DNA from 2 places in the Neobacillus sp. DFD-2R genome. Region 1 is predicted to be linked to the other one. Evidence: predicted binding sites of a transcription regulator. Region 1 holds the regulator's gene; the other holds the start of a gene.
What was found. Region 1 encodes NrdR, which represses ribonucleotide reductase genes. Its sites were predicted from a motif close to AACACNATATATNGTGTT; they were not measured.

Region 1 (12,119 bases):
GCGCGTAACTGTACCGCCTTTTACACGTGGCATGTAATTCCCTCCTATATAAATCGATCACTTCTAGTTTACTTAACGTATGTTAATAATTGACGAATGCGTTTGAAATCGCCTTTTGAAACAAGAGCTGATTTGCGAAGTTTACGCTTAGCTTTTGTAGATTTGTTAGCAAATAAGTGGCTTGTATAAGCGTGGTCACGCTTAAGCTGACCAGATCCGGTTTTTTTGAAACGCTTTGCAGCGCCGCGGTGAGTTTTCATTTTTGGCATTGGGGTAGTCCTCCTTATTACTTGTCGATTTTAGGTGCTAAAACAAGAAACATGCTACGACCGTCCATTTTCGGATGAGACTCAATAGTAGCCACTTCCTTGCACGCTTCAGAAAAACGATCTAAAACACGCTGACCGATTTCTTTATGGGTAATCGCCCGGCCCTTGAAACGGATTGAAGCTTTTACCTTGTCGCCTTTTTCCAAAAACTTAATAGCATTACGAAGCTTTGTATTAAAGTCATGCTCATCAATCGTTGGGCTGAGACGAACTTCTTTAGTAGTGATAATCTTTTGATTCTTACGTGCTTCTTTATCTTTCTTTTGCTGCTCAAATTTAAATTTGCCATAGTCCATAATCCGGCCTACCGGAGGCTTTGCATTTGGTGCTACAAGTACCAAATCAAGATTCACTCGTCCGGCAATCTCCAAGGCTTCAGTTTTGGTTTTAATCCCCAACTGCTCGCCATTTTGATCAATTAGGCGAATTTCGCGAGCGCGAATGCCCTCATTTAACAACATGTCTTTGCTAATAATTAGCCACCTCCAGGGTTAATGTGAATACAACGAAAGGGTCAAGATGGTGCTGTTTTAAAATAGGCTTCTTTTTCAAACCTGACGCTTGACACCTTGTGAACCGACAAGTATTAAGCAGTGCTTTGTTTAAATACACAAACAAAAAAAGTGCGGATGAAAACACCCACACTTTACGAAACATAGTTAATGAATCAATTGTTCACGTAATACCTGCCAACTGCTTATTCGCGTCAATCAGGTGAGAAGCGGGTGCTTCTTCTTTTCCCAAAATCGTATTCTATTTTTTACACCTTAGTTACTATATCATAAACAAAGACGCAATGTCAAACAACTATTTATATGACAACGAAATGTATTGTAGCATAAATCAATAGAATTATTCAATAGGTTTATTTTTATTTTTTCATAAAAGAAGAGAGGGGATCCCTCTCTCCTTTTAAATTTATCCTCTTGCAACTTCTGCTTTTAACGATGCAAGAAACTCTGCAAATGGCTTTGTTTCTGAGTTTTGCTCTCCATATTTGCGGACGTTTACGGCCGATTCTTCCACTTCTTTATCACCGACAACAAGCATATATGGAATTTTTTGCATCTGTGCTTCACGGATTTTATAGCCGATTTTTTCATCACGACCATCTAACTCTACTCGGAAACCTTCATTTTGAAGCTTTTCCTGCACTTGCTTCGCATATTCGTAATGAACTCCCGGTGAAACAGGAATCACCTGTACCTGAACCGGTGCAAGCCATGTTGGAAATGCCCCTTTGTATTCCTCAATTAAGAATGCAACGAAACGTTCCATTGTGGAGACGACACCACGGTGAATAACAACCGGGCGGTGCTGTTTACCGTCTTCACCAACATAAGTTAAATCGAATCGTTCAGGAAGCAAGAAATCTAATTGAACAGTTGAGAGTGTTTCATCCTTACCTAAAGCAGTTCTAACTTGAACATCGAGTTTAGGACCGTAGAACGCCGCTTCCCCTTCTGCTTCAAAATAGTCTAACCCAAGATCATCCATCGCCTCTTTTAGCATGCTTTGTGCTTTTTCCCACATCGCATCATCGTCGAAATATTTCGCTTTATCCTGAGGGTCACGGTAAGATAATCGGAAAGAATAATCTTTAATATCAAAGTCTTTATAAACATCCAACACCAGCCGAACAACGCGTTGGAATTCTTCTTTAATTTGATCAGGGCGGACAAAGATATGGGCATCATTTAATGTCATACCGCGAACTCGTTGCAATCCTGATAGAGCACCCGACATTTCATACCGGTGCATCAAGCCTAGCTCTGCTATCCGAATCGGAAGCTCACGGTAGCTGTGAATACCGTTTTTATAAACCATCATATGGTGAGGACAGTTCATTGGACGAAGTACGAGTTGTTCATTATCCATTTCCATGACAGGGAACATATCATCCTGGTAATGATCCCAGTGTCCGGAAGTTTTATAAAGATCGACACTTCCCATCACAGGAGTGTAAACATGGTCATAGCCCATGCGTACCTCTTTATCGACTATATAACGTTCGACGATACGGCGGATTGTCGCCCCTTTAGGCATCCAGATCGGAAGTCCTTGACCCACCTTTTGTGAATTTGTAAATAGGTTTAACTCTTTACCCAGCTTGCGATGGTCACGCTCTTTCGCCTCTTCTAACAAGCGGAGATGCTCTGTCAAATCCTCTTTCTTAAAGAAGGCAGTGCCATAAATACGCTGCAGCATTTTATTATTGCTGTCGCCGCGCCAATATGCACCCGCGATGCTCAAAAGTTTAAATTCTTTAATCTTTCCGGTTGAGGGAACATGGATACCACGGCAAAGGTCAAAAAATTCACCTTGTTCATAGATGGTTACTGTTTCCTCATCAGGAATCGCTTCAATTAGTTCGAGTTTATAAGGGTCACCTGCTTCTTTAAACAGTTGCACTGCCTCAGAACGGCTAACCTCTTTGCGAACAACTTCAATGTTTTCATTTACGATTTTCGCCATTTCTTTTTCAATCTTCGGAAGGTCTTCAGGAGTTAACGATTCGTCAAGATCGATATCATAATAAAATCCGCCTTCAATAACCGGACCCACACCAAGATTTACATTTGGATACAGTCTTTTAATCGCCTGAGCCATTAAATGAGCTGTACTATGGCGCAAAACCTCCAACGAATCACTCGAATCAGCTGTAACAATTTCTATTGAACCGTCTTCAAGGATTGGACGGCGAAGATCAAACATTTGACCCTTCCATTTACCGGCAATCGCTTTTTTCTTAAGACCGGGGCTAATGGATGCAGCAATATCTTCCGTTGTTGTTCCACACGGGAACTCCTTTACTGCCCCATCCGGAAACGAAATCTTAACAACGTCTGACATGGTAATTCCTCCTTTTTAGAAAAGCGGAAGCGCCTTGCCCAGGGGCGACAGGTATAAGACGAGCCGGCATGAAGGTTGCTTTTTAACCTTCATGCCGGATTGGCTTATAACCCCGAGCCCCTAGGCGCTGGAGCTAGACAATTTTCTAAGTTAAATTATAATTTTAAAAAATAGGTTGTGTTAAACTTGCCTGTTGATTTGCGCTCCAATCAACATAGTTACAAAATCAACAATGGCCATTAACACAGCCAAAAAATAAAAAAACCCGTCCCTGGAAAAGGGACGAGTTTTGATTAACACGTGGTTCCACCCAATTTTTCAATTCTAATAAACGTTAAAGGCTCATTAAAAATGACTTTAGGTCAGATAACGGTTGTTGCCGTCAGCGATTACTTGCCTCATGGTCATCATAAGGGTTCACTGCTGAAGTTTAAAGGTGGTAAGTATTGATTCCGTAATAGGAGATTTTCAGCCAAGCTCTCCCTCTCTGAGATTCGTAAAAAAATACTGTTATCCTTATCATTACTTTTGCTGCATATATTTTACTATGTAGGTTATTATAATGATTTGATTTTAAAAAATCAAGGGACATAAACCTAATAATTTTCATTATTGCAATATTATTTAGTTTTATCCATGATTCTCCGAATTGGTATCATCTTTAATGCTCCACTTCATCGTAGCACGAAGAGCTTCAAATGTTTTAATTGTGACTCTTTCCTCAAAGATATTTTTTATTGTTCTAATGAGCGGTTCATCAGGATTTTTCGCATAAAGAAAAATTGTCGTCGGCGCAAGTGATAATAGCGGTGCAATTGAAACAGAATCAACATAAACCGGATGATTCACCAGTAATTTCCGGTCAACCATTTTGACTAATTCTCCACGTTTGATTTCCTCAAAATCTTCCGTATAAAATGTAACCTCTTCATCAAACAATAAATGAAGAATGCCCATTTTAGGTTTACGGTTTGCTAAAAACTCCCTTAGTGTTTGAACAAACATTTGATATTCCTGCTCCATTTTATACTCATCAATTGAAATTTCCACATAACCTCTCAACTTCTGAATATAAGAGCGCAAACGAAATTTGTGAAATGAATCAAAAGAAAACGAAACATTATTTTGAAAAATTTGCTCAATAGCAGCTCTGATATTCGGCTCTTCGCTGGTTTCCTTCAAGAAGGCTGCTAAATCCTCTCTTTGCCCTTCAAGGATGGTATAAATAATCTCCATTATTTGCTGCTGCTCTTCCGGATCCTCATAGTAATAATGTTCCTTTAAAATGCCTCTTAGCCAATCATCTTGCTTTATTTTAACAATAAACTCGTAAAATGCCTCTTTTGTCTTTTTCAATACAGCATAAGACAGGCTGCTATCAATAATTTCCACTATAAGTCGATCTTCATAAAGAAGAATATCATTATTTTCCTGACTATATGATAAACACTTCAGCAAGTGATTATAAAACCTGATTGCATCCATCTTGCTTTGGAAGATGATCTCTGCCAACCAAATCCCCCCTTAGACCATATCTTGTTTTAATATATATGGGGAACTTGACCAAAATAGAAGTTAGTAAAAAAGAAAAAGGACTGCCGACATTTGTTCGGCAATCCTTTTTCTTGATCTGTAAATCTTAAGTTCTCCGGTTCGGACCATCTACTAACACCGGTTCACTTAAACTCCGAATTCTTTCCATGATTCTCCTTGCTTTCATTTTCTCTTCTTCACCACGCTGGCTATAGGTTAAATGATGCTCCAGCTCTTGAAAGTCAAAATTCGAAGTGAAAAAGGTTGGAAGGTTTTCAAGCATCCGAAATTGCAGAATCGGGCCTAACACTTCGTCTCTAGTCCAACTGGATACAGCTTCAGCGCCTATATCATCAAACATGAGGATTGGCTCTTTTTTTAGGGCTTCTATTTTTCCATTTAAGGTTGAATCGGCGATGGCACTTTTCATCTCTCTCAATAGCTCCGGGACATAGACAATCATAGATGAAATATGCTTCTTTGCCAGCTCATTTGCGATAGCGCCTAACAAATAAGACTTTCCTACCCCAAATTTCCCATAGAGATATAAGCCTTTTTGCTTTTTGTTTGTCTCGTAATTCATTAAAAAAGTGGCTGCCTTGTCGACTGCATCGAGCCTGCCGGAATCTCCTTCAATGGCCTCAAAGGTAGCTTCCAAGATATCTTTAGGTACATATAGACTTCGAATAAGCTGTTGATTTTTCCTTTTTTCATCGTCCATAATTTTTCTTGGGCATCGTTCATAGACCACATCGATTGTATTCCGCGTTAATACTAATTCCGGGTGGTAACCTTTCATAATATTGATACACCCCTCAAGACTTGGACAGTGGTTACATTCCTTACTTTGATTGGTATACTCGTACAATTTAATCAAGCTTTTATCAATAATCTCTTGGGAAATCACATTCTGATGCGTTGTTAAGAAAGCTTTAATATCGGGATGTTGAAGTGTGTCATGACGCATTTTTTCATAACGTTTCTGAAAGTTCTCATTTGAGGCTAATCGTTTCAGTGTTTGGTTAATCCTTTCCATATTTCATCACCTCCTATTTTCGGAATGCCTTTAATTTTTCTTCAATGGCACGCTTCTTTGCTTCAAGCTCAGAATTTGCCCCATTTGATGTATCTTTAACAGCTTCTTTGGAATTGTCGTCAAACCAATCAGGAAGGACCTCTGTCCGAATAGACTTTTGCTTCGCTGATTTCCCTGATTTTTTTCCATCGCCCCAACCAACATAGGTGTTATGCTCTTTCTTTGCCAATTCCATTGCCTCTTTTACCGTTTTAACCTGCTTTCTAGCCCAGTGACCTGCTAGTTTTTCAACATAGCCTTTTGTAAATTTCATATCTGTTCTTAACATTACAAAGTGAATCAACACATTGATAACACCCGGCAAAAGCTTTTGTTTGAACATCACATCTTCTACGATTTGTATATCAGAACGAGAAGGCTCGCCACCGCCTGAGAGATCCTTAAAAAATTGAAGCGGCGAGGTGGTTTCTAAGTAACGTACTAATTTTTCTTCCTGTGTTTTCGGCTCTGCTATTTGAACTTGATGTTTGGAAGGCTGAGTACGTTCAATTAGGTTAGGTAACTGATCTTGATTTACATACTGATACCAATCCCGGGCACCCTTTCGTAATTCCTCGATATCGATTTCACTGTTCTCATTAATAGCACCTAATATGATATTTTTCATCTGAATGGGATCAATGGTATAAAGAAAGGCTAGATTACTAACTACTTCTTTAATCTTTTGGGTTAGGGCCTTCTTAGGCACAAGCGATTCATTTAAACCGGCCATCAACAGGTCAAAATCAAAGGTATGGGTATCAATTTGCACTGGCTGCGGGTCTCTTCGGCCAATAAACTGTTGATTGCCATCCGCTTCAAATTCCCCTGAAATGTCCTGAAGATATTGAAGACTTCCTGGAGTGGCCGATTCAAACACATCTTGAAATGCTCTTGTGACATCAAGAAACTCACTTTCTTTAGGCTTTTGCTGATCGCTAAAAAATCGTTTAAGTCTGGCAAAATGATTTTTCCCTATCTTTCGGTATAAATAAATATTTAACATACCATCTAAAAAGAATTGCTCAGGAGTTAATGGAGGATGCAGCTCATAGATAAATGACCGCTCTCCTTCATCTGTCTTGACAAATGTTTTCAGCAGTCCAATTCCTTCCAATTTTAAGCGTGCTTCGTATATTTCCTTTAAATTCATTTCTAATAGATTCATCAAAAGGTGATGGCTTGAGGATTCGGACCATAAGCGATTCTCCTCCAGCTCTGCCCATAGCGTCATATATAAACTAAAGCAAGTGGATCCAATTAAGGGCTGATATAAAAATGTCAGCACTTTGCGATCATAATCATGCAGCAAACCATTTGCCGCTACAATATAACGGTCGATAGGAACGAGTTCCTGCCAATGCTGCACCATATTTTTCAAACCTTTCTTATAAAAAGGAGCTAAATACCGCATTAGCTCCTTAAGATTTCTCTTTCTTTATCAATTCCTTTAATTCTTCAATGAATACATTAATATCCTTAAATTGGCGGTAAACTGAAGCAAAGCGGACATAAGCGACCTCATCAACATGCGCCAGCCTGTCCATCACCATTTCGCCAACCAGTTCGCTTTTTATCTCAGAAACCCCTTGATTACGGAGTTCTTTTTCTACCCCTTGGGTTATATCTTCTAATTCCTTTAAGGCAACAGGACGCTTTTCACATGCCTTAATAAGGCCTCTTAAGATTTTATCCCGGCTGAATTCCTCCCTGGTACCTTCTTTCTTTACAACAATAAGCGGGATTTCTTCAATCTTCTCAAACGTTGTAAAGCGATATCCGCATTCTTCACATTCCCGTCTTCTTCTTGTTGCTCGCCCCTCATCAACAGGGCGGGAATCCAGCACACGTGTACCGTAATTTTGACATGATGGGCATTTCATGATTAATCAACTCCAAATCTATCCCGTAAATCCGCACCAATGCTTAGCAGTATTCTTACTATTATCTTATTAAAAAGAAAATCTTTACACAAGTACAAGTATCATCTGTTTTTACCCGATCTAATAAATGTATGTAGTTGGTTTAGACGTTGATAATAGGAGATAATTCGCTTTTTTAAGGCTGGGTAATTCCCAGCTAATGAAAAGCGTTCTGTTGAAATTTTGAAGTCTACAGCCGTCTCCAACGGTCTTTCAGTTACAACCGTAGCGATAAGGAAACAGGGGATAGGTTTAGTGACTTCAACAGCGATTTCCCCATGCTCTTTTGAAACGGTGGTGATACGGCAATCAACATCATCATGAAATAGCTTTTCAACTGTTTGAAATAGCTGGTTAAAGTTCGCCTTATAATAGTGTGTCTTTAGCTGTTCATCCGTTAAAGAATCAGATGTTTCAATTTGTTTACTAAATCGTAAAAATAAGTTCCCAAAATTAGCCATGACTTTCCTCCAATAATTAATCCCTTTTTTCTTAGTTTACACATTCGGAGAGAAAATAAAAAGAGATGTATGGTTTCATACACCTCTTTACGGGTTATTTTTTATAATTAATTAAAGAACCTTTGCCTGTTTTACATTTACAGGACCCATACCACGCGGGATTTCAATATTTTCACGAGTTTGAGCATTTAATGCTTCAGCAATATAATCAGCAGCAACATTTGGATTCAAATCACCGCAAGTATACACATCAATGCTTGCATAACCATGTTCAGGGAAGCTATGAATTGTTAAATGTGATTCAGAAATAATAACAACACCGCTCACACCTTGTGGTGCAAATTTATGAAAAGCTACTTCGCGAATTTCCGCCCCTGATTTAAGTGCTGCTTCTACAAAAGTTTGTTCAATAAAATCCATATCATTCAATTTTTCAAAATCGCATCCCCATAATTCAGAGATAACGTGACGTCCCATTGTTTCCATATTCTTATTTCCCCCTCTAACCTTTTTCCGCTTCGATCTTGAAATCCTGTTATTGACGGTACCCAAGTAACTACCACGGGGGAAAGTTAGTCCAGAGAGGTCCTAACCCTTTAAGTAATTATCTGCTACCTAATTTCAAGAAGTTCACGATGACTAGTATACTTTGTTTATATTTATTTTGCAACCTATCAAATTAAAATTTTTAAAAGTCTAATAATGCAAAAGGGTTCGATGGGCATATTTCTCTCTTATTATTTAAAAAAACAGTATTTACAGCTTCATTTTATGCGAAGTAGACAAAATGGCCACAAAAAAAAGCTGTCAATCGACAGCAATTTTTTCAACCCACTTTTACTTGGTTGGTTTTCGCCATTTCTTCTGCCACATAAAGCGCAAGATCCACAACACGTGACGAATATCCCCATTCATTGTCATACCAGGCCAATACTTTAACTTTTCTTGTTCCCATTACCATCGTTGACAGCCCGTCAATGATAGCTGAATGTTGATTTGTATTGAAGTCAACTGAAACAAGCGGCTCCATAGTAAATTCCAGAATGCCTTTTAACGAGCCATGTGAAGCATCAATAAAGGCATTATTAATATCATCCGCTGTGACATCCTGTTTAAGGTCTACAACTAAATCCACAAGAGATACATTTGGTGTTGGTACCCGAAGTGCCATTCCATGCATCTTACCTTGCAACTGCGGCATCACTAGTGACAAAGCCTTTGCAGCTCCTGTCGTTGTCGGAATGATGCTTTGTCCACAAGCTCTTGCTCGACGTAAGTCTTTATGTGGATTATCAATATTCTTTTGATCATTGGTGTAGGCATGGATTGTCGTCATTAAACCGCATTCGATACCAAATCTTTCATCCAATACTTTTGCAACAGGTGCCAAACAGTTGGTTGTACAGGATGCATTTGAAATAATATCATGTTGGTGGATATTTAACATTTCATCATTTACACCCATAACAATTGTAACATCTTCATTTTTACCAGGTGCTGTTAGGATTACCTTTTTAGCCCCGGCATCCAAGTGAAGCGCAGCCTTATCACGGGAATTAAATTTACCGGTCGCTTCTATAACTACATCGATGTTTAATTCCTTCCATGGAAGTTCCTCTGGATTTCGATAATTTAATAACTTAATTCTTTTGCCATTTACAATTAACTCATTATCAAAAGGGATAACTTCCCCTTCAAAAGGTCCATGGTTTGTATCATATTTTATTAAATGAGCTAAAGTTTCTGCAGGATAGCCCGCATTTATCGCTACAACTTCAAGTTTTTTTTCAAGGATCGCTTTTCTAAAAACCATCCTCCCAATTCTCCCAAAACCGTTTATTGCTATTCTTGATTTCATTTTACGGCCCCTTCCGCATTAATGTTATACTTTTAACTTGTTTTATAGTAATTAGTATAACATATTTATCAAAAAATGCGATAAATAAACTGCGGATTTTTAATGTTTTATAATTCTGATATTTCAAAAGCATAGGAATACTCATTTTTTTCGCCCCAAAAAAAGAGAAGAGGCAACCTCTTCTCCTTTTTGCTATATAATATTCTTATTTAAATTCCATTGCATAAACACTTTATTAAGTTGTTCTTTAGTTTCCTCAATTGATCCATTATTATCAATAACCGCATCCGCTAAGATGACTTTTTCTGAAAGGGGCATTTGGGAATTCACCCTAGCCTCTGCCTCCGTGGCTGTTAGGTTATTTCTTTCCATTAATCTCTGCAGTTGAATGCTTTTATCCACATAGACAAGGAGTGTTTTGTCTACCATATACGTTAATTTGCTTTCAAATAAAAGAGGAATATCCAGAACAACAATTTCTTCGTGGTTTTGATTGGCTTTTTCAATTTTCTGTTGCATCCTTTTTCTTACTTCCGGGTGAACGATTTCATTTAGTTGCTGTCTTTTTTCAGCATCATGGAAAATGATCGAGCCTAACTTTTGCCTGTTTAATTCTTCATTTGGCAGTAGAATATCATGACTAAACACATCAATAATTTTAGCGTAAGCATGTTCTCCCTTTTGAACTGCAAGGCGTGCTTCAACATCTGCATCAATTACTGTAATCTTTATTTCCTTTAACATATTTGATACTGTACTTTTTCCACTGGCAATTCCGCCTGTTAAACCAATCACTAGGGACATGCTTTTACCCTTTCTTATTTATAATATTTTCCAGATTCCAATCATCATTAATAAAATACCCGGCAAAAAAGTGAACTTCTGAATCCACTCAAAACGGTGGAAAAATGCTCCGCACTTTAAGCCTAATAGGACAAATAGTGAACTCATTATTGCTACTGTTAATGCTAAATAGTATGGAGAAAACCCGAGCATCGCTGCTCCAATACCTGCACCAAAGGAGTCTAATGACAAGGCAAAGCCAAGCATAAGAGCTTCAATGCCTGTTATGGTACCGGATTTATCAAAATCGGCAGACATTGGTTTTTTTAATATATTTATAACGATACCAAGTGAGCGGATTTCAAAATTTACGATCGTTTTTTCATGTTCTAGCTTATCCTTTTCCTTCTCGGGCCGAAAAAATTGATACAAAACTCCTGCACCCAAAGCAATGAGAATAATTCCCCCAAGGCTTGCTGTGATGCTCGGTGATAATATTTTTGCGAGACCATGTCCGATTGACACAGCAAGAATCATAGAAATAGCCGAGCAGCTTGCAATAATGAGCACAGATTTTAATGGCATTACCATTTGCCTCAATCCATAAGTAAATCCTACACTAAAGCTATCAAGACTGAGAGCAAAAGCTAGTATAAGAAGTGAGAACAATTGAAACATAATGTTTAGGGCTCCTTCCTGTCAATCACTACGATAGTATATGGAAGGAGCCAGTCTAGTGTTATTCAATTCATTTTACGTTTTAAAAAGATCATTTAAAGCTTTTGACAAGTAGGACAATAATGGGTCCCTCGGCCGCCAACGGTCGTTTTTTCAAGCGGGGTTCCACACCTTTTACATTCTTCGCCTTTTCTGCCGTATGCGTATAATTCAAGCTGGAACATACCGATTTCCCCCTGTGAATTCACATAGGAACGGATGGTGCTTCCGCCTTTTTTGACAGCTTCATTTAAGGTTTTAACAATTTCCCGATGAAGGATAGATATTTCTTTTTCATTTAGCGTATTGGCAGGTCTCTCCGGATGAATTCCTGCACGAAACAGAGCCTCATCCACATAAATATTCCCAAGACCAACTACGATTTTCTGATCTAAGAGAGCCGGTTTTATCTTGCGATTAGTATTTCCAAGTTTTTTCACCAAGTATCTTTCAGTAAAGCTCTCTTCAAATGGTTCAGGACCAAGCTCAAGCAATGGAGGTTTTTGAAATTCCTCCCCTTTTCTAAACAAATGCATCGTTCCAAATTTACGTACATCCCTGTACCTTAATTCGGTTCCATCAGTAAAG
Region 2 (12,119 bases), 250 kb from region 1:
TTTGTCCATTTATAAGCTGTAAGCCGATGGATTTAAAAATATCCCGCTTACGGTCACATTGATAGGATATTTTTACATTCATACAGAGCCATGGCAGCATGGGCGTTTGAAAATTAAAATGTCGGTGATTTTCGTATAAACGGATAAACCCTGCTAAATTTTTCGTTGATTCAAAAATCTGATGCAGCCTTGGGGAACCAAAGTAAATGGTTTCACCCTTTATATTTTCAGGGGCCATATCCCGGTTTGTAATGAAAGTCAGCCTCATTGGGTTAGGGATACCGCCTGTTTTCTCTAAATAGTGCCAGTAAAAAGGGCGGTTCATTAGCTCTTTATCAAGCTCAATGGTTAATTGTACGGTCAAAAACCCGCTTCCATTTTCAACTATTTCACATTCGTTGGCTTGAAAATAGCGGATAAGAAAATTATGAATTTCCTGCTGCTGCATGTGAATCTCCTTCCTTTATGTCCTTTGCAAATTCAATCATCGATGTTAAGTTGTCCATTTTTATTCTCATTTCACCCTCGGTACAGGATTGCCCGAAGATATCTATTAAGTGATCCTCGATATTACCAAATTCTAATTTGGTTAAGATGTCATCAAGTTCACCGATGACATGCTCAAATAATTCAATTTTTTCATATAAAAGCTTTAATATATGTTCTTCGACGGTGTTTTTTATTGCAAAATTATAGATCATTACATCTTTTTCCTGGCCGAGACGGTGAATCCTTCCGATTCGCTGTTCAAGCCTCATTGGATTCCATGGCAAGTCAAAATTAATAATGTGATTACAAAATTGGAGGTTAATCCCTTCTCCGCCTGCTTCAGTTGCAATTAACACCTGAGCATGTTTTTGAAAGAGCTCCCTCATCCAATCTTTTTTTCCGCGTTTAAAACCTCCGCGAAATGGGACAGAGGAGATACCGTGTTGTTTTAAAAACCATTGGAGATACAGCTGGGTTGCGCGATATTCTGTAAAAATAATGACCTTATCATTGACTTTTTGGATCAATTCAAGGGCTTTTTCTGCTTTTGAATTTTGCTGAACAGCTTCCACCTTTGAAATTAAAAATTGAATTTGCTCTTCGAATGGACGGGAGGGATTTTCCTTTTTCTGTAACATGTTTTTAAGTGTATAAAAAACAGCTTCCCTGCTGCTGCATGCTTCTCTTTGTAATGTCATGACAGAAAAGGCACTGGACTGGACCCAATCTCCTTCGCTTCTCAGTTCGGTAACAGCTTCATATAATTCTTTTTCTTGCGCTGTAAATTCAATCGGAATCGTTTCGACATGCCGTTTTGTCCATTCAATTCCTGTGTCGGCTCTCCGATTACGAATCATTACCTTGTTCACTAATTCCTTAAGATGCTCATCGTCATTTAATGACCGGGAATCACGTTTATATTTTTCAAAAAAGGCCGTTTCACTTCCCAAATGACCCGGTTTTAAAAGCGAGACAAGGTTGAAAATTTCCTCGATTCGGTTTTGAATAGGGGTTGCAGTTAACAATAAACAAAATTTCTTTTTCAAGTTTTGAACAAATTCATAGTTTTTCGTTTTATTATTTTTCAGCTTATGTGCCTCATCAATGATTATGAGGTCATAGTTTTGATTATAAATAATATCCCGATGCGGATTTCGTTTCGCTGTGTCGATAGATGAAACAACTACATCGCATTGGTCCCATACATAGCTTTTTCTTTGGGTAATGGCCGGAATGAAAAATTTACTATTAAGTTCTATTGCCCATTGAGTAACCAAGGATGCCGGAACAAGTATTAATACTTTTTTTACAAGTCCGCGAATCATGTATTCTTTTAAAATTAATCCTGCTTCAATTGTTTTTCCAAGCCCTACTTCATCCGCAAGAATGGCTTTACCGTTCATGTTTTCAATTACTTGCTTTGCTGTTTCGAGCTGGTGGGGAAGAGGGGTTAAATGCGGTAGATGACTTGGCGCCTGCAAGCCTTCAAATTCAGGGATCACAAGATGTTTTTCCACCCCGATTGCTAGTTTAAAAAGCTCCCAATTTCCCCAAGGACCATCTTGGTCAATTCGATGTAAAAAATCTTCCTGCCAAGAGGAATCAAATTCAATTTGAACCGACATGGTTTTCAGCTCCTTTTTGTGCATAAAATATATTGCTCAAAATATCGTTTTAATGGTAGGATGATAATAGCTTTGAAAGTTTTAAATATTGTAAAAAAGTAATTTATTTTAGTGGTATAATTTAGTATTACCTTATTGGAAAATTTTATAAATGCGAATGACAACAAGGGGAGAGACTACCTTTGTAGCGCCGAAGGAGCAAGCAGAATTGTGAATCTCTCAGGCAAAAGAACTCTTGTTTGACGCAGCTCTGGAGAGTGCTACCTATAGTGTGTAGCCACCAAAGGGGAAAGCCGTTTTCGGTAAACTTTCAGGTGCAAGGACAGAGACCTTCTACATTTCTTAGGGAGGTTTCTGTCCTTTTTTATTTTTAAAAAATAGCTGAAAAAGGGGAATTATTCATGCCGGAATTAAAACGTACTTCACTATTTAATGTTTATAAGGAATTCGGAGGAAAGACAATTGATTTTGGAGGTTGGGAACTTCCTGTCCAATTCTCAAGCATTAAAGAAGAACATGAAGCTGTCCGCACTAAGGCTGGTTTGTTTGATGTATCCCACATGGGTGAGGTGGAAGTAAAGGGGACCGACAGCTTAAATTACTTGCAAAAGATGATGACAAATGATGTTTCCAAATTAAAAAATGGCGGAGCACAGTACACTGCGATGTGCTATGAAAACGGCGGTACAGTAGATGATTTGCTCGTTTACAAACTCGAAGACAATCATTATCTGCTTGTTATTAACGCTTCGAATATTGAAAAAGATTACAAATGGCTCGAATCCCATTTAGCCGGTGATGTAAGGATTGAAAACTTATCTGAAAAAACGGCACAGTTAGCTATTCAAGGACCACTGGCTGAAAAAGTACTGCAAAAGCTTGTGGAGGGTTCCGATTTAAGTGAAATCGGCTTTTTCAAATTCCAACAAGCAATCAAATTAGCGGACAAAACAGCACTTGTTTCAAGAACAGGTTATACCGGTGAGGATGGCTTTGAAATTTATTGCAATTCTAATGATGCGGTTGAACTTTGGCGGGCTATTTTAAAAGCAGGTGAAACGGAAGGGGTTTTACCTTGCGGATTAGGGGCAAGGGACACTCTTCGCTTTGAAGCGAATTTAGCCCTATACGGTCAAGAATTATCACCTGAAATCTCCCCGCTTGAGGCAGGTATCGGTTTTGCAGTGAAATTAAATAAAGAATCAGATTTTATTGGAAAAGAAGTATTACTGACTCAAAAAATGAACGGAACACCAAGAAAAATAGTTGGGATCGAAATGATTGACCGGGGAATTCCTCGCCACGGATATCCCGTTTATAAAGGGGAAGAACAAATAGGGGAAGTAACCACCGGTACTCAATCGCTTACCTTAAAGAAAAATATTGGTCTTGCCTTGATTACATCAGAGTTCACGGGGCTTGATACGGAAGTAGAAGTTGAAATTCGCGGCAAACGATTAAAAGCTAAAGTAGTTCCAACACCTTTTTACAAAAGAGATAAGAAATAACAGAAGGGAGCTAGATTAATGAGACATCGTTATTTACCTATGACTGAAGAAGATAAGAAGGCTATGCTTGATACGATTGGTGTTTCCTCCATTGATGAACTGTTCAGTGATATCCCAGAAAAAGTAAAGTTCAAGGGTGAGTACAATCTTAAAGCAGCAAAATCTGAAACTGCTTTAATGAAGGAACTATTTAAGATGGCTAATCGTAATGCTGACCTAAAAAGAAATATATCTTTTCTTGGTGCAGGAGTTTATGACCACTACATGCCTGTTATCGTGGACCATGTTATTTCCCGCTCCGAGTTTTATACAGCCTATACACCATACCAACCGGAAATTTCACAAGGGGAGCTGCAAGCGATTTTTGAATTCCAAAGCATGATTTGTGAATTAACGGGAATGGATGTTGCCAACTCCTCTATGTATGATGGCGGAACGGCTCTAGCAGAAGCAGCCATGTTAAGTGCAGGACATACAAAACGGAAAAAAATTATTGTCTCAAGCGCAGTCCATCCGGAATCTCGCGATGTCCTTAGAACCTATGCAAAGGGACAATACCTCGAAGTAATTGAAGTCCCGGTTAAAGATGGTATTACAGATTTAGAGGCTTTAAAAGCATTAGCGAATGAGGAAGTTGCTGCTGTCATCGTTCAATATCCAAACTTTTTTGGCAGGATTGAGCCACTAAAAGAGCTTGAAGAAATCATTCATGAACATAAATCGATGTTTGTCGTTTCGAGCAATCCATTATCACTTGGCGTGTTAACACCACCTGGGAAATTTGGTGCGGACATCGTTATTGGTGATGCCCAGCCTTTTGGAATCCCAACTGCATTTGGCGGTCCACACTGCGGATATTTTGCAGTAACAACCAAGTTAATGAGGAAGGTTCCGGGCCGTCTTGTCGGGCAGACTACAGATGAACAGGGACGCCTCGGTTTTGTTCTAACTCTTCAAGCACGCGAACAGCATATCCGTCGCGATAAGGCGACATCAAATATTTGTTCAAACCAGGCATTGAATGCACTTGCTGCCTCAGTTGCAATGACTGCTCTCGGTAAAAAAGGCGTTCGTGAAATGGCTTCAGCAAATTTACAGAAGTCTCACTATGCAAAAACTGCATTTAAAGAAAATGGGGTAGAAGTTGTTTTTGATGGCCCTTCCTTTAATGAATTTGTAATTAACCTAAACAAATCTGTAAAGGAAATTAATCAAAAGCTATTACAAAAAGGGATCATTGGCGGTTATGATTTAGGACGTGACTATCCTGAACTATCTAATCATATGTTGATTGCGGTAACAGAACAAAGGACGAAGGAAGAAATTGATACTCTAGTGAAAGAATTGGGGGATTCTAATGCATAATCAAGACCAGGCACTCATTTTTGAACTTAGTACACCAGGACGAATCGGATACAGCCTTCCTGAAATGGATATTCCCGAATTAGAGCTTGGCAGCCTTCTTCCTGAAGGGTATTTACGTGTGGAAGAGCCTGAGCTTCCTGAAGTCTCTGAACTTGATATTATGCGTCACTATACGGCTCTTTCGAAAAGGAATCATGGTGTTGATTCAGGATTTTATCCACTTGGTTCTTGTACGATGAAGTACAATCCGAAAATTAATGAAAATGTGGCCCGCTTTAATGGATTTGCACATGTGCACCCGCTTCAAGATGAAAGCTCTGTCCAAGGGGCTCTAGAGCTTTTATATGACTTACAGCAGCATTTAATTGAGATTACCGGAATGGATGAAGTGACTCTTCAGCCGGCAGCAGGTGCACATGGTGAGTGGACAGGATTAATGATGATTCGAGCCTATCATGAAGCAAAGGGTGATCTAAAACGTACGAAGGTAATCGTACCCGATTCCGCGCATGGTACAAACCCTGCTTCAGCAACAATTGCAGGCCTGGAAACGATTACCGTAAAATCAAATGAAAACGGGCTTGTTGATCTTGAGGATTTAAAAAGAGTTGTCGGTGAAGATACTGCGGCCTTAATGTTAACGAATCCGAATACTCTCGGGCTTTTCGAAGAAAACATTCTTGAAATGGCTGAAATTGTTCACAGTGTAGGTGGAAAGCTTTATTATGATGGAGCTAACTTAAATGCTGTTCTTTCGAAGGCTCGTCCAGGGGACATGGGATTTGACGTTGTTCACTTAAATCTTCATAAAACATTCACAGGTCCTCACGGTGGAGGCGGTCCCGGTTCAGGTCCGGTTGGTGTAAAAGCAGACTTAATTCCGTTCTTACCAAAGCCGGTTATCGCCAAACGCGGTGAAGAGTACGTGTTTGATTATGACCGCCCACAATCAATTGGCCGTGTTAAGCCTTATTACGGTAACTTTGGCATTAATGTTCGTGCCTACACCTATATTCGTTCAATGGGTCCTGATGGCTTAAAAGCAGTAACGGAATATGCCGTATTAAATGCAAATTATATGATGAGAAGGCTTGCTGAACATTATGATTTGCCATTTGATAAGCATTGTAAGCATGAATTTGTTTTGAGCGGCAGACGTCAAAAAAAATTAGGCGTCCGAACGTTGGATATTGCCAAGCGTCTGCTTGACTTTGGGTACCATCCGCCAACCATTTACTTTCCATTAAATGTGGAAGAATGTATCATGATTGAGCCAACTGAAACAGAATCGAAAGAAACACTCGATTCATTTGTCGATATCATGATTCAGATTGCAAAAGAAGCGGAAGAGAATCCGGAAATCGTGCAAGAAGCACCGCATACGACTGTAGTTGGACGTATGGACGAAACTACTGCGGCAAGAAAGCCGATTTTACGGTATCAAAAAGCTTAACATTAAAAAAAGGGTCAGATTAGGAAAATCTAATCTGACTTCTTTTAACAGGTGAAACTTTAACAAAAAAAGGGCTTCTGCTTTTAAAACAGAAGACCTTACCGGATGGATACACTATTTCTTTGTTTTAACCTTTCCTGACCAGCCTTTAAAGCCGCCATGGAGCTGTGTTAGGTCTTTGTACCCTTTACGGTTTAAAAATTGTGCTGCACGTGCGCTGCGCATGCCGCTTTGGCAATATAAATAAACAGGCATATCGGAACGGATTTCCTTCATTCGCATTTTCATTTGTGACATGGGAATATTACGTGCTCCTAAAATATGCCCGGCCTCAAACTCATTTGGTTCACGGACATCAATTAACTGGGCCTTTCGGTACCCGGCACGAAACTCTTCTTCTTTAACTGTTTTTACAATTCTTTTTTGATAAAAATAAGTGAAAACAGAATAGATTACTACTACACCGACAATGAATAATAGAGGATAAAGTGAATTCAACTTCTTATTGCTCCTTTCAAGCTATGCTGCACTAGTTTTTATTATATAAGAAACCATTAAAGAGTAAAGATGAATAGCAAAAATTCTTTTCAGTTTGGCCTAATTTATTATACCGGAAACAGTTTGTTTTGAATTCATATCAGAATTTGGTAGACTTTAATTCGAATAAATTTATTAAACAATATACGAATGAGGGTTACATATGAAAAAAGAAGTCTGGCGTTTTATTGATACAGGTAATGGTTCACCATCTTTCAATATGGCTTTGGATGAAGCATTGTTAGATTGGCATAGCGAAGGGAAAATTCCTCCTGTGATTCGTTTCTACGGATGGGATCCTGCAACCTTATCAGTCGGTTATTTTCAAAAGGTGGAAAAGGAAATTAATATGGATGCGGTTAAAGCCCACCGGCTTGGTTTTGTTAGAAGACCAACAGGTGGCCGCGGTGTGCTTCATGAGCATGAATTAACCTATAGTGTTATTGTGTCTGAAGATCATCCTGAAATGCCGAAATCCGTTACAGAGGCTTATCGTGTAATATCCGAAGGGATTTTAAAGGGATTTCATCAACTGGGCCTTGAAGCTTATTTTGCTGTTCCGAAAACAGATGAAGAACGCAATGCATTGAAAAACCCACGTTCTGCCGTATGTTTTGACGCCCCCAGCTGGTATGAACTAGTTGTCGAAGGTCGTAAGGTAGCCGGCAGTGCCCAAACGAGGCAAAAGGGTGTAATATTACAGCACGGTTCGATATTATTAGATTTGGATGAGGAGAAGCTGTTTAGCTTATTTAAATATCCAAATGAAAGAGTAAAGGATCGGATGAAGAAAGCATTTAAGAGTAAGGCAGTTTCTATCAATGAAATTAGTCCGCGAAGGATTACGCTGGAGGAAGCAAAAGAAGCTTTTTATAAAGGCTTTGCAGAGGGACTGAATATTGAACTTGAGCCATATCAATTAACCGAGGAAGAAATGGCATACGTTCAAAAAATTGCAAAAGAACGATATGAAAATGATGAATGGAATTTTAAAAGATAGAAAGCGGCGTCTTGCCGCTTTTTCTATTTGTTGTAATTTCTCTATGCTATAATTCCTATTCTTTAAAAGAGCAACCTGTGAAAATTGTTGAAATTTCTTGTTTTTTGCCGAAAACAAGTAGAAAGCTTTCATTTACTCTTAATTCTATTTTCTTTTAAGTTTGACAAAATTTTTATTTTTTGAATTAAACACAATATATAGTGGTGTCGAAAATATTTTCGGTACTATATGTTGAATTGTGCTAACGAAATATGATAACTTATGTTTATCAAGTCAACTAGATATAAATTCTAGCAAAAAGATATAGATTTTATTTTTTAAGGAGTTGTTCTCATGTCTGTAGTTTTTAGACAACAAATGAATATCGATTTTGAAAGGTTGAATGAGGATATCCACTTATTTCCCCAGGTACACCCAGTTACCCCGGATATGAAAATTACTCACAAGGGTGTCTCACGTTTAGTAATGCTTGACCGCTACACCTTTAAAGACACTGAAAAGATTACCCTCACAAATGGCGACTTTGTTGTTCTTACAATTAAAGAAGATCCAAAATTTCCGGCACGCGGCCTTGGATACATCAAAGAAATAGACTGGGAAAATAAAAGGGCTAAGGTTTTAGTTGAAGAAGAATTTAGAGGAGTACTTGATGACTCAGAAGAAGCGACTACAGGAATGATTGTTCGTTCGCTTGATGTGATTGAAAAGCCTTTAGAGCTGTTTTACGAGCAAATAGCCAAACGAAATGCCACTGGTCTTGCTTCGGTTGAAACAACAGAGGAAAAACGGAGAGAGTGGTTTGAAAAGTTCTATCAGGAACTTGTTAACATGAACTTTATTCCTGCCGGCAGAGTCTTGTATGGTGCCGGGGCAGGTACTGACGTTACATTTTTTAACTGTTACGTGATGCCGTTTGTACCGGACTCCCGGGAAGGAATTTCGGATCACCGTAAACAGGTTATGGAAATTATGAGCCGCGGCGGCGGCGTTGGAACAAATGGTTCCACACTAAGACCTCGTAACACGCTTGCAAGAGGAGTAAACGGAAAATCATCGGGATCGGTATCATGGCTGGATGATATTGCGAAATTGACACATCTTGTTGAGCAGGGGGGGTCGCGCCGGGGTGCTCAAATGATCATGTTAGCGGATTGGCATCCGGATATTATTGAATTTATTATTTCAAAAATGCAGAATCCTAGAATTCTCCGTTTCTTAATTGAAAATACAAATGATGAAACGATTAAAAAGCATGCTAAGGACAAGTTGAAGTTCACACCTTTAACATTACAAGAAACTGCAATGTATCAAGGTATTGTAAATTATAAAAACATCCCGGGTTTTGGTGGCTTTGATGAGAAAATCATTGCCGGTGCGGAAGAAAAATTAGAAGTCGGCGGTAATTTCTCCGTTCATAATTCAGAGTTTCTTACAGGTGCGAACATTTCCGTATGCCTAACAAAAGAATTTATGGAAGCGGTCGAAGCTGACAGTGAATATGAACTTCGTTTTCCATATGTCGAAAGCTATGATCAAGAGGAAATGAAAATATACAATCAAGAGTGGCATAATATTGGTGATGTTCGCGAGTGGGAAAAACTTGGCCACAAAGTGCGTGTGTATAAAAAGATTAGGGCAAAAGAACTTTGGAATCTAATCAACATATGCGCTACCTACTCTGCTGAACCGGGTATATTTTTTATCGACAATGCAAACGACATGACCAACGCTAAAGCTTACGGTCAAAAAGTTGTTGCAACAAATCCATGTGGGGAGCAGCCTCTCGCTCCATTTTCAGTCTGTAACCTTGCTGCCGTGAATCTCGCTGAGATGGCTGATAAGGAAACCAAGACAGTTGATTTTGAAAAACTAAAGAAAACTGTGGCAGTCGGGGTCAGAATGCAGGACAATGTAATTAATGCAACCCCGTATTTCCTTGAAGAAAACAAAAAGCAAGCCCTTGGTGAGCGCCGGGTAGGCCTTGGGGTAATGGGTTTACACGACCTACTTATCTACTGTGAAACAGAGTATGGCTCACCGGAAGGTAATAATCTTGTTGATAAAGTTTTTGAAATAATTGCTACGACTGCTTATAAAACATCTGTAGAATTAGCCAAAGAAAAAGGCAGCTTCCCATTCTTAACAGGGGAAACACCTGAAGAAACTAATCGCTTAAGACAGGCTTTTATCAATACAGGATTTTTGAAAAAAATGCCTGAAGATGTTCGTCAATCGATTTTAAAAAATGGAATAAGGAATTCTCATTTGTTAACTGTTGCTCCCACTGGATCCACTGGGACAATGGTTGGGGTTTCCACCGGATTAGAGCCTTATTTCTCATTCTCTTATTTCCGTAGCGGACGTCTTGGTAAATTCATTGAGGTAAATGCGGATATCGTTCAAGAATACCTGGAAAAACACCCGGAAGCAGATGCAAATAATCTTCCAAACTGGTTTGTTACGGCGATGGAACTGGCACCTCAAGCACATGCTGATGTTCAATGTGTCATTCAGCGTTGGATTGACAGCTCCATAAGTAAAACCGTCAATGCACCTAAAGGATACAGCGTTGAACAGGTGGAAAAAGTTTATGAGCGCCTGTACCGTGGCGGTGCGAAAGGTGGAACCGTCTATGTAGACGGATCTCGTGATTCCCAAGTATTAACGCTCAAGGCAGAAGAGAACACTGTTGACGATACAGTTACCAAGAAAGAAAAGCATAAACAACACGTTGTCCTTGTCGATACAATCAGTGACCTTCGCTCAACAGATGTAACAATCGGATCAGAAGTCGGTAATACATGTCCTGTCTGCCGTAAAGGGAAAGTAAAAGAAATCGGCGGCTGTAATACCTGTACAAATTGTAATGCACAATTAAAGTGTGGTTTATAAAAGACTCCAAAAAGGATGGGAAACTTTTCCCATCCTTTTTATTGGTGTCGCAAAATTATTTTAGTATAATTTTGTAACAGAATTGTAATCTCCCTGTGACGCCTATGTTAATCTTTTTTTGTATAGTTAGTGTATCAAATCACGCCAGGGAGGAATAACAATCATGCTAAAGAAATTCATCGTAGCTCTTACTATCATTGCTTCTTTAAGCTCTTTGTTTACTACTATGGGTGATAAAGCTGAAGCGGCATATAATTATCATGAAAAAGCAATTTCGGTTGCAAAAGCACATCTTGGTGTTCCCTATCGTTGGGGCGGAATAACACCGCGAGGCTTTGATTGTTCAGGTCTTGTAAAATATTCATACGGTAAGGCGGGGAAAACATTACCTCGTACAGCTGCTCAAATGTTTTATACAAAAGGCTATCGAGTACATTCCTTACATGCCGGGGACTTAATGTTCTTTGCACCAAATAAGGCGAGCAAACCTACACATGTTGCTATGTATATCGGAGCAGGTAAAATGATTATGGCTTCCTCTTCAAGGGGTGTAATGATCACATACACGAACAATAAATATTGGAAGCCTAGATATATCGGAGCAAAACGTATTTAACAAGTTGAATAATCGGAGGAAAGAGCATCGGAATCGATGCTCTTTTTTTTGCTTTAAAAAATAAAACAATTAAATATTACACATAAAAATTTAATTTTAGTTTTCTGTTTGTCCCCTGTACTATTTTTTCTGGCAGCCGCTTAAAGATGTAAAAATGAATACATCGTTGGGAGTGGCAGCCATGAATATAGACGGTGTTTTTTCCGGAGGGGGCATAAAAGGTTTTGCCCTAATTGGAGCCTACGAAGAAATTGAAAAGAGAGGTCTACAATTTGTAAGGGTTGCCGGAACAAGTGCAGGCTCCATTTTGGCTGCATTAATAGCCGCCGGATATACCAGTAATGAAATTTATCAATTGCTTGATGAATTGGACATCTCAAAAATACTTGATACCAGGAAAACAATTATTCCTTTGCCGTTTGCAAAATGGTTGCTCCTTTATTGGAAGTTAGGGCTGTATAAAGGAAATCAATTTGAAAAATGGATAAAGGAAAAGCTGGAAGCTAAAGGAATACGGACCTTTTCAGATTTGCCGTCACAATCACTAAGAGTGGTTGCTTCAGATATATCTAATGGACGGTTAATCGTTCTTCCGGACGACCTGGGGAAATACGGTATTTCACCAAGTTCCTTT

Region 2: a site for NrdR is predicted at 8,165-8,182, ahead of AC3ANV_RS07740 (vitamin B12-dependent ribonucleotide reductase). Genes of this name have one in related genera too.

What each region holds. Positions count from the first base shown of each region.
Region 1 is NZ_CM173228.1:1,327,017-1,339,135, reverse strand. It holds gene rplT (50S ribosomal protein L20) at 1-33, opposite strand, end outside; gene rpmI (50S ribosomal protein L35) at 69-269, opposite strand; gene infC (translation initiation factor IF-3) at 287-790, opposite strand; ribosomal protein L20 leader region at 941-1,072, opposite strand; gene thrS (threonine--tRNA ligase) at 1,248-3,182, opposite strand; T-box leader at 3,458-3,714, opposite strand; gene ytxC (putative sporulation protein YtxC) at 3,813-4,694, opposite strand; gene dnaI (primosomal protein DnaI) at 4,822-5,751, opposite strand; gene AC3ANV_RS06410 (replication initiation and membrane attachment family protein) at 5,765-7,162, opposite strand; gene nrdR (transcriptional regulator NrdR) at 7,212-7,673, opposite strand; gene AC3ANV_RS06400 (hypothetical protein) at 7,775-8,173, opposite strand; gene speD (adenosylmethionine decarboxylase) at 8,285-8,659, opposite strand; gene AC3ANV_RS06390 (glyceraldehyde-3-phosphate dehydrogenase) at 9,000-10,031, opposite strand; gene coaE (dephospho-CoA kinase) at 10,224-10,835, opposite strand; gene ytaF (sporulation membrane protein YtaF) at 10,854-11,492, opposite strand; gene mutM (DNA-formamidopyrimidine glycosylase) at 11,588-12,119, opposite strand, start outside.
Region 2 is NZ_CM173228.1:1,577,957-1,590,075, forward strand. It holds gene AC3ANV_RS07705 (YqhG family protein) at 1-448, opposite strand, end outside; gene AC3ANV_RS07710 (DEAD/DEAH box helicase) at 426-2,114, opposite strand; glycine riboswitch at 2,272-2,359, shown strand; gene gcvT (glycine cleavage system aminomethyltransferase GcvT) at 2,516-3,622, shown strand; gene gcvPA (aminomethyl-transferring glycine dehydrogenase subunit GcvPA) at 3,641-4,987, shown strand; gene gcvPB (aminomethyl-transferring glycine dehydrogenase subunit GcvPB) at 4,980-6,440, shown strand; gene AC3ANV_RS07730 (rhodanese-like domain-containing protein) at 6,555-6,938, opposite strand; gene AC3ANV_RS07735 (lipoate--protein ligase family protein) at 7,141-7,977, shown strand; gene AC3ANV_RS07740 (vitamin B12-dependent ribonucleotide reductase) at 8,311-10,869, shown strand; gene AC3ANV_RS07745 (C40 family peptidase) at 11,033-11,485, shown strand; gene AC3ANV_RS07750 (patatin-like phospholipase family protein) at 11,667-12,119, shown strand, end outside.